DNA from 2 places in the Synergistes jonesii genome. Region 1 is predicted to be linked to the other one. Evidence: predicted binding sites of a transcription regulator. Region 1 holds the regulator's gene; the other holds the start of a gene.
What was found. Region 1 encodes HrcA, which represses chaperone genes, less so after heat shock. Its sites were predicted from a motif close to TTAGCACTCNNTNNNANNGAGTGCTAA; they were not measured.

Region 1 (8,805 bases):
AACAAACAGCAAAACCAATACTAGGAGCCACGTTCTGAGAGAAATCTCATTAAGTTTCCTTTTCATTACTAAGTTCCCCCTTCAGGATGTTTAAATCTCCGATCGACCAATAACAGCGCAGTATTTAAGAAATTACACCTCCTTTATACAAATGGGCTAAGTAATTTCGACAAAACATTTTCGCCAGCGTCTCTCTGACATTGTAGCGAAATCATTAAAGCCGCAATCTTAGTCCATTGATACTACAATAATATGAGTTTTTTTATTCTAATGCCTAACATCATACGACGTCAATAGTTAGAGTGGAAAAATTGTAATTGTTATTTTTATTTATTAAAAATAATAAACTAAACGTTTTAATATGCTTAGTTTATATTGATATTTACAAAAACTATTTCTTTTTTCTAATAACTTTCAAACACGGCCGCTTAGTCTTCAAACACTATTTAAGCCTTCCAACGGCATAGTTTTTCAGCTATATGGGGTAGAGTACTATTCTTTCACAAAATAATCGGGACGCAAAAAAATTTCCGCAGAGTATGTCTGCGGAAATGCAATTTTTCATTTTTTACAATGTAGAGGTTCAAACATAAGAAACATACTATTTCTTAAAGTTCACTCAGTCGCGCAAAGCGCGTCTATCCCGCCGTCTCCACGCCGCTTTCCTTCGCCAGCTCTTTCAGCAGTTTACGCTCCTTCTGCGTCAGGGTCCTCGGGACTTTTATCTTTACGAGTATGTTCATGTCGCCGTTTCCCTTCGTCTTCAGGCGCGGCATTCCGCGCCCTCTGATGCGCAGTTTGGAGCCCGCCTGGGTGCCGGCCGGTATGTCGAGCTTCTCTATGCCGTCGAAGGTCTCCACCTTTACTTCGCAGCCGAGCGCGGCCTGCGGAAAGGTTATCTCAACGGTCGTGTTGAGGTCGTCGTCCCTGCGCGTGAATCTCGCGTCGGGCATGACTTCGGTCAAAATAAAGAGGTCGCCGGAAGGGCCGCCGTTCACGCCAGCCTCGCCCTTACTCGATACACGCAGGCGCATTCCGTTGTCGGCTCCGGCAGGTATTTTGACATCTACCGTGGCCGTGCGCCTGACGCGTCCCTTGCCGCGACATTCGGTGCATACCTTATCGACGGTCTTGCCCTTGCCGCGGCAGGTCGGGCATGTGCCGGACTGCTGCATCTGTCCGAACGGCGTGTTGACGACCTGGAAGATCTGGCCGCTGCCGTGGCAGGTCGGACAAACGTTGACGCTGCTGCCCGGCTCCGCGCCGCTACCACCGCAGCGCCTGCATGTATCGAGGCGCGGGATTTCCAGCTTGCGCGTAACTCCTCTGTAAGCCTCTTCGAGCGTCAGCCTTACCGTCGCCTCAAGGTCGGCGCCGCGCCTCGGCGCGTTCGGGTTCGCCGAACGCCTGCGGCCGCCGAAGCCTCCGCCGAATAGATTGCCGAAGAGATCGCCTATATCCTCCTGGGTGAAGGTCTGCCCCTGACCTCCGAAGCCGCCAAAGCCTCCGAAGCCCTCGGGCGGCATGTCGCCGACATAGCCGAACTGGTCGTACTGCGCGCGTTTCTTAGGATCGCTCAGGACCTCGTTCGCCTCATTTATCTCTTTATATTTGGCTTCCGCCTCTTTGTCGCCCGGGTTTGCGTCCGGATGATATTTCCTCGTCAGCGTACGGTAAGCCTTCTTTATGTCGTCAGCCGATGCTTCCCGGCTAACGCCCAATATTTCGTAATAGTCCTTTTTACCGGGAGCAGCCATCAGCGCCTCACCTCTCAATAAAATTTACGCATTTACAGCAACGGATTATACAACAGGGCGGCTATTTGTCAAGATTAGTTAAAAATCTGGGAGAGCCGCCTGCGCCGCATATCTCACTAATATGCCGCAGAGGTATCCTCTGCGGCATACTTGGCTATTTTTTGAGGATTAATTGTCTTCCTCGTGGAATTCTGCGTCTACCGTCTCGCCGTCGCCTCCGTTATCCTGCGGCGGCTGCGGTTGAGCCCCTGCTCCAGGCTGCGTTCCGGCTCCGGCCTTCTGCGCCGCCTGCGCGAGAACGTTCATCACATCCATCAGCTTCTTCGTCTCTTCTTTGATCGCCGAGGAGTCCTCTCCGCCCATCTTTTCGCGGAGCTTGGCTATCTGCTCGTTGACTCTTGCTTGAGCCGCGGGATCAGCGCCGCCTGATTCCTTGACAAGCTTCTCGGATTGGTAAATAACCGACTCCGCTTCGTTGCGAGCTTCGATGAGCTCTTTGCGCTTTTTGTCCGCGCTTTCGTTCACTTCAGCGTCGCGGCGCATCTTCTCGATCTCCTCTTCGGTCAGGCGCGACGACTGTATGGTGATGTGCTGCTCCTTGCCGGTCGCCTTGTCTTTCGCCGTGACGTTCACTATACCGTTTGCGTCGATATCGAACGTTACTTCGATCTGCGGGATACCGCGCGGCGCCGGCTTGATGCCGTCGAGGATGAAGCGCCCGAGCGTTACGTTGTCGCCGGCCATCGCACGCTCGCCCTGCAGCACGTGTATCTCTACCTGCGGCTGGTTGTCCGCCGCCGTCGTGAATACCTGGCTCTTGGAGACGGGGATCGCGGTGTTCTTGTCGATTATCTTCGTGAAGACTCCACCGAGCGTCTCAAGTCCGAGCGAAAGCGGCGTTACGTCGACGAGGACTATCCCCTGCTGTTCGCCGGAGAGGATGGCTCCCTGCAGAGCCGCACCCATTGCGACGCACTCGTCCGGGTTGATGCCCTTTGTCGGCTCTTTGCCCATGATCTCCTGCACAAGCTTCTGGACCATCGGCATACGCGTCGAGCCGCCGACGAGAAGTATCTTGTTGATGTCGGCCGGCGCAAGCCCGGCGTCCTTCATCGCCGTCTTGACGGGCGCTATCGTCTTTTCGAGCAGCGCGTGCGTCAGGTCTTCGAATTTCGCGCGCGTCAGCTTCAGTTCAAGGTGCTTCGGACCGTTGGCGTCTGCAGTGATGAACGGCAGGGAGATCGTCGTTTCCTGCATCGACGAGAGCTCGATCTTCGCCTTTTCGGCCGCTTCGCGCAGACGCTGCGAAGCCATCTTGTCCTTCAGCAGGTCGATGCCGTCGCTCTTTTTGAACTCCGACGCGAGCCATTTGACTATCTCGTTGTCCCAGTCGTCGCCGCCGAGCAGGTTGTCGCCGGCCGTCGAGAGGACTTCGAAAACGCCTTCGCCGACGTCGAGTATCGAAACGTCGAAGGTGCCGCCGCCCAAGTCGTAGACCATTATCTTATGGTCGCCCTTCTCCATGTTGACACCGTAGGCGAGACAGGCCGCCGTCGGCTCGTTGATGATGCGTTTTACGTTGAGCCCGGCGATCGTTCCCGCGTCCTTCGTGGCCTGACGCTGAGCGTCGGTGAAGTAGGCGGGGCACGTGATGACCGCGTCGGTGACCGTCGTGCCGAGATACTCTTCGGCGTCTTTCTTGAGCTTCTGGAGAATCATCGCCGATATCTGCTGCGGCGTGTAGCTCTTGCCGTCTATCGATATCGTCTTGTCGCTGCCCATCGAACGCTTGATCGAAATGACCGTGCGGTCGGGGTTGACTATCGCCTGGCGCTTAGCAAGCTGCCCGACGAGTATTTCGTTGTCCTTAGTGAAGGCCACCACGGACGGCGTGGTGCGCTGCCCTTCTGGGTTCGGTATTACCGTTACGTTGTCCCCCTCTTTTACCGACACGCAGCTGTTCGTAGTTCCAAGGTCTATTCCTATTGTCTTGCTCATAATACACTCCACCTTTTGTGTTTATAAATTTTTAACGGGCGCTGCCGCCCCTTTTGTTTCCTTAATTATCAATTATCCTGTCCGCCGCTGTACTTTCCGACGCGCACCTGCGGCGCTTTCAGCACACGCCCCGCCAGCTTGTAGCCGCGGCAAAGCGCGCCGATTATGTGTCCGTCCCTTGACGCGTCGTCGACCGGCTCCATCGACACAGCTTCGTGAAGCGACGGGTCGAACTCTCCCTCTACCGGGATGAATTCCAGCCCCAGATTGCAGAGGCCATTTTCAAACTGTTTGATGACCATCGCCATCCCCTTTGCCAGGGCGCTTTCCTTATCCGTCACGGCGTCAGCGATTCTTTCGAGGTTTTCAAAGACGGGTATCATTTCTTTCACCGCCTGCTCCGCCGCAAGCTTCGCGTTGATCTCGCGGTCTCTCTCCATCCTCGTGCGCAGGTTGAAATAATCCGCCCTGCCGCGCGCGACCTCCTCCTTTAATTTTTTTACCTCTTCTTTGAGCTCGTCGCACTCGGAAGGACGCTGCTCCGCCTCTTCGGCGGCTTCCAGCACTTCTTCCGTGGCCTGCGGCTCTTCGGCGTTAGGTTTTTTCTGCTCGTCCATATCTATTCTCCTCTTTAGCTCTGGTCGGAGTCCAGCTCCCGCAGCACCCCGTCTATCGCGCTGATAGCTTTTTCGTAATCCATCCTCTCGGGGCCGATGACGCCCACCACGGCCTTCTGCCCCCCGGCCTCGCCCGTCGCGGCCACAAGCGCCGAGCTTTCCATGCCCGGAACGCCGTTTTCTCTGCCTATCATCACGTTCATCTCGTTCATAGAGCAGCGGTTGACGAGAGCCGTCATGCTGCTTTCTTCTTCTATAAAGGAACAGAGAGCCTGAATCTTACCCAGATCCTGAAAATCCTGCAGCTTCATTATGCCACTCAGCGAGCCGGTGAAGATTCTCGTCTTCGGCGCGCAGAGCATTCCGTCTATCGCGGCAAGGGCCCTGCTGCAGGCCTCACGGCAGCTGTTGAGTCCAGCGGTCAGAGAGGTCTTCAGCGAAGCTTTTATCTCGCTCCACGGCCTGCCGGAATAGCGGTTGAGGCCCGCCGCGAGCTTGTCCAGCTCTTCCTGCGGCATGTCCGTCGTCATGTCGATGAACTTCTGATGCACGAGGCCGCCCTGCAAAACGATAAGAAGCAGCACGCGCCTCTCGCCGAGACGGACAAAGCTGACATGCTGGAAGCGTACCGTGTCGAGCGGCGTGATCGCGGCGATGCCGACATAATCGGATACGCGGCTCAGCATCTCGGAGGCCAGCTCCAGCATTTTGCCGAGCCCCTGCCTGTGCTCCATCATTTTCTGCAACAGCTTCACAGACGGGCCGGCGCTACTCATGCGCTGGAGCACCGAGTCGACGTAGAGCCTGTATCCCTGAGTCGTCGGGATGCGTCCGGAGGACGCGTGGGTCTGCGTCAGGAAGCCCATGTCCTCAAGGTCGGACATCTCGTTCCTTATCGTAGCGGAGCTGCGCCCCGTGAGGTAGCGGCGCGAAACGGTACGCGAACCGACGGTCTCGCCGCTCTTTATGTACTCGTACACTACGGAGAGGACGACTTCCAACTGTCTTTCCGTGATCATTCCGCCTCACCTTCCGTATCGTCTGCCTCTATTTGTTAGCACTCGATGACATCGAGTGCCAACACCCCAACGACAAGTAAATAATAATCGTCATAATGGCTTTTGTCAATACAGGTCAAAAAAATTTTTGCGGATTTTCTCGCCGGAATTTTTTTCGCGCGGCGCGCTGCGCGGTTTTCTTCGCCGGTGTTTGATGTATAATAAAAAAATGTTTTGCGGCAGACGCGCCGCATTGTTTTTTTATCCGCGCGCCGCCGCGGCGGGAGTGACAACTTTTGAACAAAGACGGAGACAAGACATTCATATATCTGATTCGCCACGGCGAGTGCGCCGGCAACAAAGAAAGGCGCATCCGCGGCTGCATAGATTTCCCCCTGAACGACAACGGGCTTATGCAGGCGCACGCGCTGGCGTCGGCCCTCAAGGATAAGGGCATCGAATATATTTATTCGAGCCCGCTTTCGCGCGCGACGACGACAGCGAAGATTCTCGGAGACGCGATCGGCCTGCCCTACGAAACGCGCGACGGCTTCTGCAACATACACATCGGCGCATGGGAAAACAGAATAAAAGCCGAGCTCGCAGTCGAACAGCCCGAGCTGTGGCATACGTGGCTCACGCAGCCGGAGGAGTGGAAGCTCGAAGGCGCGGAGACTCTCGACCAGGTACGCGACAGGGCCCTCACCGATCTCAATAAAATAATAGAAGAGCGCCGAGGCAGCACGATCGCGCTCATCGCGCATAGAGGCGTGCTCAAGCCGCTCATCGGCGGCGCGCTCGGCATCCGCCGTCCGTCGTACTGGAGGATACATTTCGACACCGCTTCATACAGCCTGCTGACCTTCGACTCGCTTCACGGCTACTGCCTAATGGGGCTGAATTTCACAGAGCATCTGGCGGGACTTCCCATCGTTCAGGAGTTTGATTGATATGCAGGCGCATTTGATTCGCTTAGGAGACAAAAAAGAGCTCGAACAGGCTGCGGTAAAGATCGGCTGCGGCGAGGGATCGCTGAGCTATTTCGACGCGCGCCGCGAAATGCTTCAGATATACGTGACTGGAGCGCCGTCGCCGGCCGCCGCCGTCATCAAGCAGGAGATGCTTTCGCGCGGCGGGGATGCGGCCGTCCACGCACAGGTCATAACCTGCGGCGTCAAGGAAAGCGACGTGATAATTTTCGGCACGGCCAAGCAGCTCGGCTTCCTCGCTGAGAAGCTGGAAAAGATGCCGTGGTGGAAGCTGCCGGAGCTCGCGGCGGACATCCGTTCCCTCGTAGCGCCCTTCGAGCCGCGCAGGGTGGAAACGCCCTGCGGCGCAGAGCTCTCGTTTGGATCGAGAATGCTGCTGATGGGGATAATCAACCTTACCGACGATTCCTTCTTCGCCGGCAGCCGCTGCGGAGACGACGTTTCGCAGGCGCTGCGCCGCGCGCTGAAAATGGCCGAGGAGGGCGCTGACATACTGGACCTCGGCGCCGAATCGACGCGCCCGGGCTCCGGACGCGTTCCGGAGGAGGAGGAGATGTCGCGCATCTCAGCCGCCGTCAGGGCGATAAGAAAAGAGCTGCCGAAAATGCCGCTTTCTATAGACACGACCCGTTCGTCGACGGCGCGCGCGGCGCTCGCCGAAGGCGCGGATCTCATAAACGACATCTCGGGGCTGCAGTTCGACGAAAAGATCGCGGAGGCCGCCGCCGAAGGGCGCGCGCTGCTCTGCGTGATGCATACGCGCGGCACGCCGCAGAACATGCAGGAACAGTGCGGCTACGAAGACCTCATATCCGACGTCTGCCAATTCCTGCGCGGCGCGGCGCGCAAAGCGATCGACTCCGGCGTCGAAAAAGAAAAGATAATAATCGACCCCGGCATCGGCTTCGCGAAAAATTACAATCAAAACCTTATGATCCTGCGCCACTGCGAAAGCTTCAAGGCGCTTGGCTATCCTCTGCTGATCGGAGCGTCGCGCAAAAGATTCGTGGGCGCCGCGACAAAAAAGGAAACTCCGGCCGAACGCTTAGCCGGCACGCTTGCCGTGACGGCGCTCTGCGCCGCGGCCCGCGCCGATATAATCAGAGTCCACGACGTAAAGGAGAACAAAGAGGCTATAATGATGGCGGAAGCCATTATTGGAGCGGACTATGAGTGAGCACGCGGTAACCCTCTCTCTCGGCTCCAACCTAGGGAACAGGCTGGGGATGCTGAGGAGCGCGCTGGCGAAGCTCGAAGAGGGAGGCGTGACGATAACCGCAGCGAGCCGCGTCTGCGAGACGAAGCCGTGGGGCGTGACGGAGCAGCCTCTCTTCCTCAACATCTGCGCCAAGGCGCTTACGAGGCTCGCGGCGGAAGATTTGTTATTTCTGCTTAAAAAGACCGAGGCGGAGCTCGGGCGCTCTGCGGGAGAAAGATGGGGGCCGCGGGAGATCGACATCGACATAATATTTTTCGACTCGCTCCGCTTCGAAAGCGAAGAAATGGCGATCCCGCATCCGCGCATGCACGAGCGCGGCTTCGTGCTCGCGCCGCTCGCCGAGATCGCACCGGACGACGTTCACCCCGTCCTTAAAAAAAGCGTAAAGGAGCTGTATGACGCGCTCCCAGATTCTGAAAAGGAGGGTATGACGTGGATAACGAAAATATAAAAAATATCCCCGCCTTCGCCGGCGGCAAAAAGCTCGGGATGCTCTTCCTGCCGCTGATGCTGGCAGCCGCGGCCTTCATACTGATCGCCGCGCCGGCCGAGGAAGGCAGCGATAAAAACGTAAGCCTGCGCACGTTCGAGGTACCGGGCTTTCCGATGATTCTCGTCCTCGAACAGGAGGCCGGAACGATAAATTCGGCGTGGCTCAGGACGCCGGCCGGAGCGCGGGGCCTCGAAAGGCTCGAGGGGCTTTCGTTCATTTCCGAAAACGCGATACTTTCAAAGGTCGATCAGGATTCAAAGGACGACCTTCTGTGGAATCTTTCCTTCATGAACTTCGAGGGCAGCGGGACACATCTGTGGATAGGCATGACGACCCAGTCACCACACGTTTTCGTGACCTCCGCGCCCTTCCAGTACACGAGATGGCACGCGCTGCCGGCGAAGATCGAAGTGCCTAAGGGCACGAGCATATACATAGCGCCCGCCGCGCCATTCTACAAGCTTCTTGAAAAGCAGTACGGCGGTACGGAAAGCTATTCATTCATATATACGATAATGATGACGCCCGAGGGGCCGGCGTTCGTCCCCGTGCCCTCAGTCTACGGACAACTCTCCGTGCTGCTCAGAGCCGGTATGCACGGTGAAACGTCGCCGAACAAAAGGATGGCCTACGTCAAGATGCTGACGGAGTTCAACCGCTTAGCCGAAGGCAAAGCCCCGCAGGCCGATACGCTGCTGAATTTCCCCATGGAAAAAATAGAAACTCTGTCGTGG
Region 2 (8,805 bases), on a different contig from region 1:
AGTATCGGCATGAATATAGCCAATGTCATAAACGCGACAATGACACCGACGAAGAGGACCATCACCGGCTCGAGTATCGAACTCAGACGCTTTATCTTTTCAGAGAGTTCGGCGTCGTACCAGTCCGCTATCTTATCGAGCATTTCGTCCGTGCGCCCGGTCTCTTCCCCGACGGCCATCATATGCCCTATCATCGGGGAGAAGAGCTTCCTTTCGCGGACGAGGGAGTTCATCGTCCTTCCCATGGACGCGCCGTCGCGGAGAAGGAGAAAATCTCTCTTTATCTTCTCGTTGCCGGCGACCTCCGACGCCATTTCAAGCGCCGCCAGCACCGGCACGCCCGAGCGCAGCAGCGAGCTCATCGTTCTGAACGCACGCGTAAGCGACGCTTTGAATATTATGTCGCCGAACAGCGGCATTTTCAGCAGCATCCCGTCTATAGGCAGCTTCATCGACCGCATACCGCGCAGGCGCGAGACTATGAAAACTATAAGAATAACTGCCAGCGGGATCGCGTACCACATAGACGACATCCAGCGCCCTATCGCGAACGTCGCCTTCGTGAGGAAAGGCATCTCGACGTTAAGATTGGCGAACGCTCTTTCGAACTGCGGGATGACGACGACGACCATCACACCGAGGACGAGTATCGCTATGCCCATGACGACGGCCGGATATGTCATCGCGGAAATTATTTTTCTGCGCAGATTGTTCTGGTCTTCGAAGAATTTAGCTAACTTGCCAAGGCTCTCGTCAAGAGTCCCCGATTCTTCTCCGGAACGCACGAGGGGTATCGTTATCGAATCAAAGCACTTCGGATACTCCGCCATTGCGGCGCCGAGCGTCGAGCCGGCGGAGACTCTTTCATATACGCCGGAGAGTATAGCGCAAAAGCGCTTATTCTGCGTCTGGCCGGCGAGCGCGGCTAAAGCGCCGGGCACGGAGATGCCGGCCTCTATCATAGTGGCGAGCTGACGGAAAAAGACGAGCTTGTCCTGCAGCTCTACGCGCGGCGAAAGGGCAAGAAAGCGCAGGCGACGGACGCCGTCCAGCTTGTCGTCAGGCGCCGAAAGCGAGACTCCCTCGCTCCTCGCAATTTTCAGCGGTACGAAACCGCGGCCCTTCAGCCACTTGACTATATCGCTTTCATTTTCGCCGCTGTGAGTGCCGCTGACTTGTTTACCGCCCTTCTCCTTCGCTTCATAGTAAAACTCCATAACGCCCTCCGCCCGGGTTCTCGTACAGCCAATTAATTATCGATAATTATTGAATTAAAAGAAGAAAAGGTCAATGATGATTTTCGTCATAATCACCTCTTGTTTACAATTATTATACCTTACAAACAACTTGCAAATATTTTTTCAGGGGAATAGGGTAGAGCGAGGGCGATATCCCTCAGCCCTCCCGTTGCACCGTACGTACGGTTCTCGTATACGGCGCTACATCAATGTAGAATCAAGTATTGACTCAGATAATACGCCAAAGGATCGACCGGTCCCGGTCGGTCTTTTGTTTTCCACCCCAGTATTTTGGGGTTCAGTGCATAATTCACCATGTGCATTCCGCATCGTCTGTACCATCCAAGTCTACTGTACTCGACTTGTATTTGCCTTCACGTATCTGAGCTTTTATCTCTTCTTTGTGCAAGGCGAAGTATGCGTCAAGTTCATCCGCCTTCATCACGTCGATGCCGGCTGCACCTTTGTTTCGCTTGACTGCCTTTATTGCCTCGTCAATATTCCTGTCCTGTAATATCCATTCGATTAATTCCACTTGTTGCTCCTCTGTCTGTTCGTAAAGCTATCGAAAATCGTCCCCTCTGCCTTTTGCCTTCGCAGACCTACGTTTCTGCTTTCAGGGCATATCCTTGATTTCGGATTATTCCGACCTTGCTTGCAGTGATTTGCAATACATTGACATTAGGCCCTTCCCGTCTGGTGCTGTCGGTACTATGCTCTCAGCTGACTCCATCCGCAGGCCTTTTCCGCACGCTTCTCTGCGCCGGATGGATCTCCCGGGGTAAGACACAGTTCTTTCACCACACAACCTCCGGATTTACTGCTTCGGTATTATGTTTGCCTTTTGGGCTTAGGTTTGTCAGGCAACCTCACCCTCCGTTTAGCCTTGTATCCGGTTTCTGTTCGTAGGCTCAATGGCTTTGCTACACCGCTTCCTTCACTTGGACATTGCTGCCTTCTGCTTGCGCTTCGCTACGCTTGGCGGTAAATAACCGCGACTGGACTTTCACCAGTTAGAGCTGTGCCATGCCCGGCACACCAGCAAAAAGCCGGAGAGCGCATCTCCGGCTTTCGTATTTCCTTATGTTATGCAGGCGCTCGGACTTAGTAGTCCATGCCGCCCATTCCGCCCATACCGTTCATTCCGCCGCCCATGTCGCCGAGACGATCCTTCTTCTCCGGCTTGTCCGCCACTATCGCGTCCGTCGTGAGTATCATGGCCGCTATCGAAGAAGCGTTCTGCAGAGCCGAGCGCGTTACCTTGACGGGGTCGATGATGCCGGCTTCGATCATGTCGACGTATTCGCCCGTCGTCGCGTCGAGGCCCTGGCCCTCCTTCAGCGTCTTGACCTTCTCGATGATGACGTCGCCCTGCATGCCGCTGTTGTTCGCAATCAGGAAGAGCGGCTCGGTCAGCGCCTTCTCGACTATCATGGCGCCCGTCTTGATGTCGCCTTCGAGTTTCTCGGCTTCTTTTTTGACCGCCTTCGAGCATTCCACGAGCGCCACTCCGCCGCCTGCGACGATGCCTTCTTCTACTGCCGCGCGCGTCGAGTTCAGAGCGTCTTCGATGCGGAGCTTGAGCTCTTTCTGCTCCGTCTCCGTAGCAGCGCCGACCTGGATGACCGCCACGCCGCCGACGAGTTTGGCGAGGCGTTCCTGAAGCTTCTCTTTGTCGTACTCGGACGTCGAGTCGGCGAGCTCTTTCTTGATCTGAGCCGCGCGGTCCTTGATCTTCTGCGGGTCGCCGGCGCCGCCTACGATCGTCGTGTCTTCCTTTGTCACCTTTATCTTCTTCGCCTGACCGAGGTCCGCTACGTCGGCGCTTTCAAGCTTGCGTCCGACCTCTTCGCTGATAACCGTGGCGCCGGTGACTGTCGCGATGTCCTGCAGCATGGCCTTTCTGCGGTCGCCGAAGCCCGGGGCTTTGACCGCCACTACCTGCAGCGTGCCGCGCAGCTTGTTGACGACCAGCGTCGCCAGGGCTTCGCCCTCGACGTCCTCAGCGATGATGAGGATAGGTTTAGCCAGCTGCGCGATTTTTTCGAGCACCGGCAGCAGATCTTTGACGTTCGAAATCTTGCCGTCTACGATGAGAATCTTCGCGTCGTCGAGGAGGGACTCCATGCGGTCGGGGTTAGTGATCATATAGGGGCTGAGGTAGCCTTTGTCGAACTGGAGCCCTTCGACGGTCTCAAGCGTCGTGCCGAGGCTCTTGCTATCCTCTACCGTGATGACGCCCTCTTCGCCGACCTTCTCCATAGCTTCAGCGATGAGCTCGCCGACCTTCTTGTCGTTAGCGGAGATCGAGGCGACCTGCGCGGTCTTCTTGTGCCCTTTGACAGGCGAGGCTTTCTTCTTCAGCTCTTCGACTACCGCTTCGGTGGCGACTTCCATGCCTTTGCGAATCTGCATTCCGTTGGCGCCGGCCGCTACGTTCTTTATACCTTCGCGTATCATCGCGCGCGCGAGCACCGTGGCCGTCGTGGTGCCGTCGCCGGCAACGTCGTTCGTCTTCGAGGCGACTTCTTTGATGAGCTGCACGCCCATGTTCTCAAAGGGATCTTCCAGCTCTATTTCCTTTGCGATCGTCACACCGTCGTTGGTGATCGCCGGCGAGCCGAACTTCTTTTCGAGAACTACGTTGCGTCCCTTCGGTCCAAGGGTGATGCCGACCGTATCCGCCACTTTGTTGATCCCGCGCTCCATAGCGCGGCGCGCGTCTTCTTTGAAAAGCAATATCTTTGCCATGATTTTATTCCTCTCCTTTATCTTTTCCTATCGGCCGTTACTTCTCTACTACCGCAAGCACGTCTCTCTCGCCGATGACGAGGTAGGTCTCTTCTTCGACCTTGACTTCCGTGCCGGAATATTTGCTGTAGATGACTCTGTCGCCGACCTTGACTTCCATCGGCTGGCGCGAACCGTTGTCAAGTACTCTGCCCGTGCCTACCGCGACTACTTCGCCTTCGACCGGCTTCTCCTTAACCGTATCGGGGAGCACGAGCCCGCCCTTCGTCATTTCTTCCTTTTCCGCTGCTTTCACTACGATTCTGTCTCCAAGCGGTTTAAGTTTCATTAAAAAATCCCTCCTGTGATGTTTTTAACCTTCTTGTGTTAGCACTCACCTGCATCGAGTGCTAACCTTCTTAACGACTGTGATTTTAGTCTGTGACATAGCTTTTATCAAACATGGACAGATACAAATATTTTTTATTTTTGGCTGTTTCTTTTTGTTTTCTCGTTTTTTCGCGGATTTTCATAAAAGTGTTTGACGTTAATAAATCTTTCGCCGGCAAACGGGCTCGCCGCGATTTCTCGCGGCAGAGCGCAGCATAGAGGGAAGCCGCGCGCGTGATGGAAAAATCTGCACGGCGGGGCGGCAACAAAATAAAAAAACGCCGCGGCGACGAATTTTTTCGCCGCGCGGCGGTCTGCGCTTCGATATTTTTTATGAGCCTTTCACCATATGCTCCACGAGGGGTTCGGCGTCAGCCGCAGATCAGAGAGGTTTCCGCGCATATATGAATTATATCCGGCCGCGGCGATCATCACGGCGTTGTCCGTGCACATCTTGCGCGGAGGCAGGAAGAGCTCGATGCTTTTTTCCGCCGAATATTTTTCAAGCGCCGCGCGCAGCGCCGAGTTCGCCGCGACCCCTCCGGAAACAGTGAGCCGCTTGACGCCGGTCGTCTTAACCGCGAGCGTGATTTTTTTCAAAAGGCTTTCGACGACTGCGCGCTGAAACGACGCGCATATGTCCGCGACGGGCGGCGCGCCGCGTTCGGATTCTTTTTCTATAAGCGTCATCGCCGCGGTCTTAAGACCGCTGAAGCTGAATTCTATTTCGCGAGTGGAGGCGAGGGGAACGGGGAGATCGAAGGCGTACGCATCCCCCGACGCCGCCAGCCTGTCGATGACCGGGCCGCCGGGGTAGCCGAGCCCAAGGACCTTCGATATCTTATCGTAGGCTTCGCCGGCCGCGTCGTCGCGGGTCGTGCCGAGGAGCTCGTAATCGCCGAATGCACGCGCAAGGACGACTTCGGTATGGCCGCCCGAGACGATCAGCGAGATGAACGGCGGCACGAGCTCTTCAGAGGCGGCGTTCGCAAAGATATGCCCCTCGAGATGGTTGACGCCGAGCAGCGGCACGCCCCACCCCTGCGAGAGCGCCTTCGCGGTCATCACGCCGACCATCAGCGAACCGATGAGCCCGGGGCCGGCGGTGACGGCGATAAGGCCGAGCTCTTCGCGCGGATTTTTTACACCGGCCTGCGCGAGAGCGCTTTCCAGCAGAGGCAGCATCGCTTCCTGGTGCATGCGCGACGCGAGCTCCGGCACCACCCCGCCGTATGCGCTGTGGGAATCGATCTGGCTCGATATGCTGTCGGCTAGGACCTTCCGCGCGCCGCCGAGGAGGGCGACCGCAGTATCGTCGCAGCTCGTCTCTATCGCGAGCGTGATGAATTTTTCTTCTTCCGGCATCAGTGCGAGCAGCCCCCGCAGCCCCCGCAGCTCCCGGTGCAGCAGCTTTTTTTGCCGCGACGCGCCTCGCCTTCGACGTGTATCAGCACGCGGCAGCGGCACTGCGGGCACTGTTCGGCGAAGCCCCCGCTCGCGAATTCAAGGCCGCATTCGGCGCATCTGTAAAGATGTTTTTCTTCTACTTCAGGATTTTCCATATCTCGCTGTAATCTCCGTAGCCTATTTTTATTTCTTTGCCGGCCTTGAGCCCAGAGGCGGGAATCGCAAACGCGAAGTACCCCTCGCTCTTCGACGGCTGAGGGCCGAAGGGGTTCGTCATGCTCGGCGACAGTATGTCCTCTTTCCGAAGGCGATGCTCTCCGACGAATACTTTCGTATAGTCGAAGTCCCACGGCTTATAAACGTCGACGTGCGCGATAAAGAGCTTTTTTTTGCGTATCGGGTCGGTCCCGTAATAGCGCCCCATTTCAAAGACCCACTGGGGAAGCGACACGTCGGAGGCTATCGCCTTCGACATCGCTTCGTCTACGTATATGATCTGTATCGCGCCGCGCGCGCCGAGAATCATCTCTCCGAGGCGTTCTCCCTCGACCCATATGTCGGTTTGCCTTTCGTCTATCAGCTCCGACGCCGGCCGGGCGGTTTCAACCCTTTCGCGCGCCGCAAAAGCGCAGGAGGCGGCAAGAAGCGCCGCGGCCAAAGCTATGAGCATGCAGATCGTTTTTTTCATTTTAGATATCTCCTTCGAATCGCCCGTTTAAACGCGGAAAATATTTCCCCGCTTCAAAAAATATCTTATCACAACGGCGTATTTTAGGAGCGTTTTTTGGCTACCGCGCCCTTTATCCACTTCCATTCGGGGCAGCGCGCCAGCACAGTCGAAGCCGCGTAGACGGAGGCGCCGCCTCCCGCCGCAGCAAACAGCCACAGGAGGCGCAGCGCGACGCCGGAGCTTTTAGGATAGGGCGCGAAAAACTTCAGCGCGAACAGGAATGCCGCAAGCAGCAGCAGCGGCGGCACGAGGCGAAAGAGCCATTTTACTTCCAGTATAGAGAGCTTTTCCCCTATGCTGCGCGAGAGCAGCCGCGCCGCGAATATCGCGGCCGAAGTGAAGGCAGCTGCGGAGGCCGCGGCAAGACCGGCGTAGCCGAAGCTCCGCATCAGCAGCACGCTCGCGCCGAGGTTGACGCAGACCGTTACGCCCGTTACCATCACGGCGGCGCGCGGCATGCGCCTTGCGTAGATCGCGCGCATTATTATCGTATTGCTCGCCATGCCGGGGAGCCCGAGCGCGTAGAGCGAAAGCGCGGTGGAAGTAGCCTTCCACGCCCATTCGGAGAAGGCGCCGCGGTAAAAGAGTATGTGCACGACCTCGCCGGAAACGGCGGCGAGCCCGACGGCGACGGGCAGGATGACGAAAAGGTTGAAGCGTATCGCGTCGCGCGCGAAATCGCGGAATTCGGCGGTCTTATTCGGGTCCTGCCGCGAAAGCATCGGAAGCACAGCCTGCGATATCGTTATCACAAAAAGTCCGAGAGGCAGCTGAAGCACGCGGTCCGCATATGTGAGCACGGAGATGGAGCCGGCCGAAAGGAAAGAGCCGAGCATCCTGCTTATCACAGGGTTGAGCTGATTGAGCGAGAGCCCGGCGGCGTAGGGAAGGAAGAGCGCCATCATGCTGCGCAGCTGCGCGTCGTTTTTGCGCGGCACGGCCGGGCGCAGCGGCATTTTCAGCTTCGAGCACCAGCAGAGCTGCAGCAGCATATGGAAGAGCCCGCCGATAAGTACTGCGAACGCGAGGTTCCACACCGAAAGATGTTTTCTCGTAGCGACTAGGAAGAGTATATAGGCTAAGTTGCTGACCGCCGGCGCGACGGCGGGGATGAAGAAGCTGCCCATGCTGTTCAGCACGCCCATCGCCAGCGCGCCGACGGATACGAGTATCAGGAAGGGGAACATCGCGCGCGAAAGGGCTATCGCGAGCGCGCGCTCCGCAGGAGCGAAGCCGGGCGCCATTATGTCGACGATCGCCGGCGCAAGCAACACTCCGGCCGCTATCACGGCCGAACAGCCGAGTATCAGGATTGAGAGCGCTTCATTCGAAAGCCTGCGGGCCCTTTCACATCCGTCGGCCGCGAGCGAGCGCGAGAACACCGGCACGAAGGAGGCCGAGAGCGCGCCCTCGGCGAGGAGCTGGCGCGACAGATTGGCGATCGTATAGGCGACGAAGAAGGCGTCGAGCTGACGAGTCGCCCCGAAGAGCGCGGCGGTCAGCATTTCGCGGATAAGGCCGAGGATGCGGCTGAGCAAAGTGCCCGCCATCATCCGCATCGCGTGGAAGACCATGCCCGATAACGCATCGGGACGCTTGGTCCCTATGGTAGTCTCTTCGCTTCGCGCTTTGCGCGAAGAGGGACCCGCGCAGCCCGATAACGCATCCGGACGCTTGGCCCTTTCCTCTTCGGTTATTTCCGGCTCGTTCGAGCCGTTCGTCTGGCTTTCTTCCATTACCAGGTGAAGTCTTCTCCGAGATAGAACTTTTTAGCGTCTTTGTTTTCCGTGATGTACTCCGGCTCGCCTTCGAGGAAGACTTTGCCTTCGTATATGAGGCAGGCGCGGTCCGTTATTTTCAGCGTGTCGCGGACGTTGTGGTCCGTCAGGAGTATGCCGTAGCCGCGCTCCTTGAGGTCGCGGATCATCGACTGGAGGTCCGCGACGGCGATCGGGTCGATGCCGCTGAAGGGCTCGTCAAGGAGTATGAAGAGAGGTTCCATCGCAAGGCAGCGCGCTATCTCGACGCGGCGGCGTTCTCCCCCGGAGAGCGCATGGGCTTTAGTGTCCTCAAGGCGCGAGAGGCCGTATTCTTTGAGCAGCCCCGTTATCTTCTCGCCGCGTTCGTCGCTCTCCATTCCCGATTCTTCGAGCACCAGGTCGAGATTTTGGCGCACCGTGAGGCTCCTGAAGACCGAAGGCTCCTGCGGAAGGTAGCCTATCCCGGCCCTCGCGCGGCGGTACATCGGCATGCCGGAGAGCGAGACGCCGCCGAGCGTGACGTTGCCGCTTTCGGGCAGTATCCGGCCGA

Region 2: groES (co-chaperone GroES) is a predicted target of HrcA. The motif match lies at 4,356-4,382, and genes of this name have one in related genera.

Annotation. Positions count from the first base shown of each region.
Region 1 covers NZ_JMKI01000004.1:58,291-67,095, reverse strand. The annotation lists gene EH55_RS01385 (M14 family zinc carboxypeptidase) at 1-66, opposite strand, end outside; gene dnaJ (molecular chaperone DnaJ) at 639-1,757, opposite strand; gene dnaK (molecular chaperone DnaK) at 1,926-3,755, opposite strand; gene EH55_RS01370 (nucleotide exchange factor GrpE) at 3,824-4,372, opposite strand; gene hrcA (heat-inducible transcriptional repressor HrcA) at 4,387-5,391, opposite strand; gene EH55_RS01355 (histidine phosphatase family protein) at 5,667-6,320, shown strand; gene folP (dihydropteroate synthase) at 6,322-7,536, shown strand; gene folK (2-amino-4-hydroxy-6-hydroxymethyldihydropteridine diphosphokinase) at 7,529-8,029, shown strand; gene EH55_RS01340 (hypothetical protein) at 8,011-8,805, shown strand, end outside.
Region 2 covers NZ_JMKI01000037.1:161,288-170,092, forward strand. The annotation lists gene EH55_RS09795 (type II secretion system F family protein) at 1-1,217, opposite strand, end outside; gene EH55_RS09800 (hypothetical protein) at 1,549-1,773, opposite strand; gene groL (chaperonin GroEL) at 2,343-3,989, opposite strand; gene groES (co-chaperone GroES) at 4,027-4,317, opposite strand; gene tsaD (tRNA (adenosine(37)-N6)-threonylcarbamoyltransferase complex transferase subunit TsaD) at 4,701-5,723, opposite strand; gene EH55_RS09820 (hypothetical protein) at 5,723-5,920, opposite strand; gene EH55_RS09825 (hypothetical protein) at 5,902-6,453, opposite strand; gene murJ (murein biosynthesis integral membrane protein MurJ) at 6,537-8,231, opposite strand; gene lptB (LPS export ABC transporter ATP-binding protein) at 8,231-8,805, opposite strand, start outside.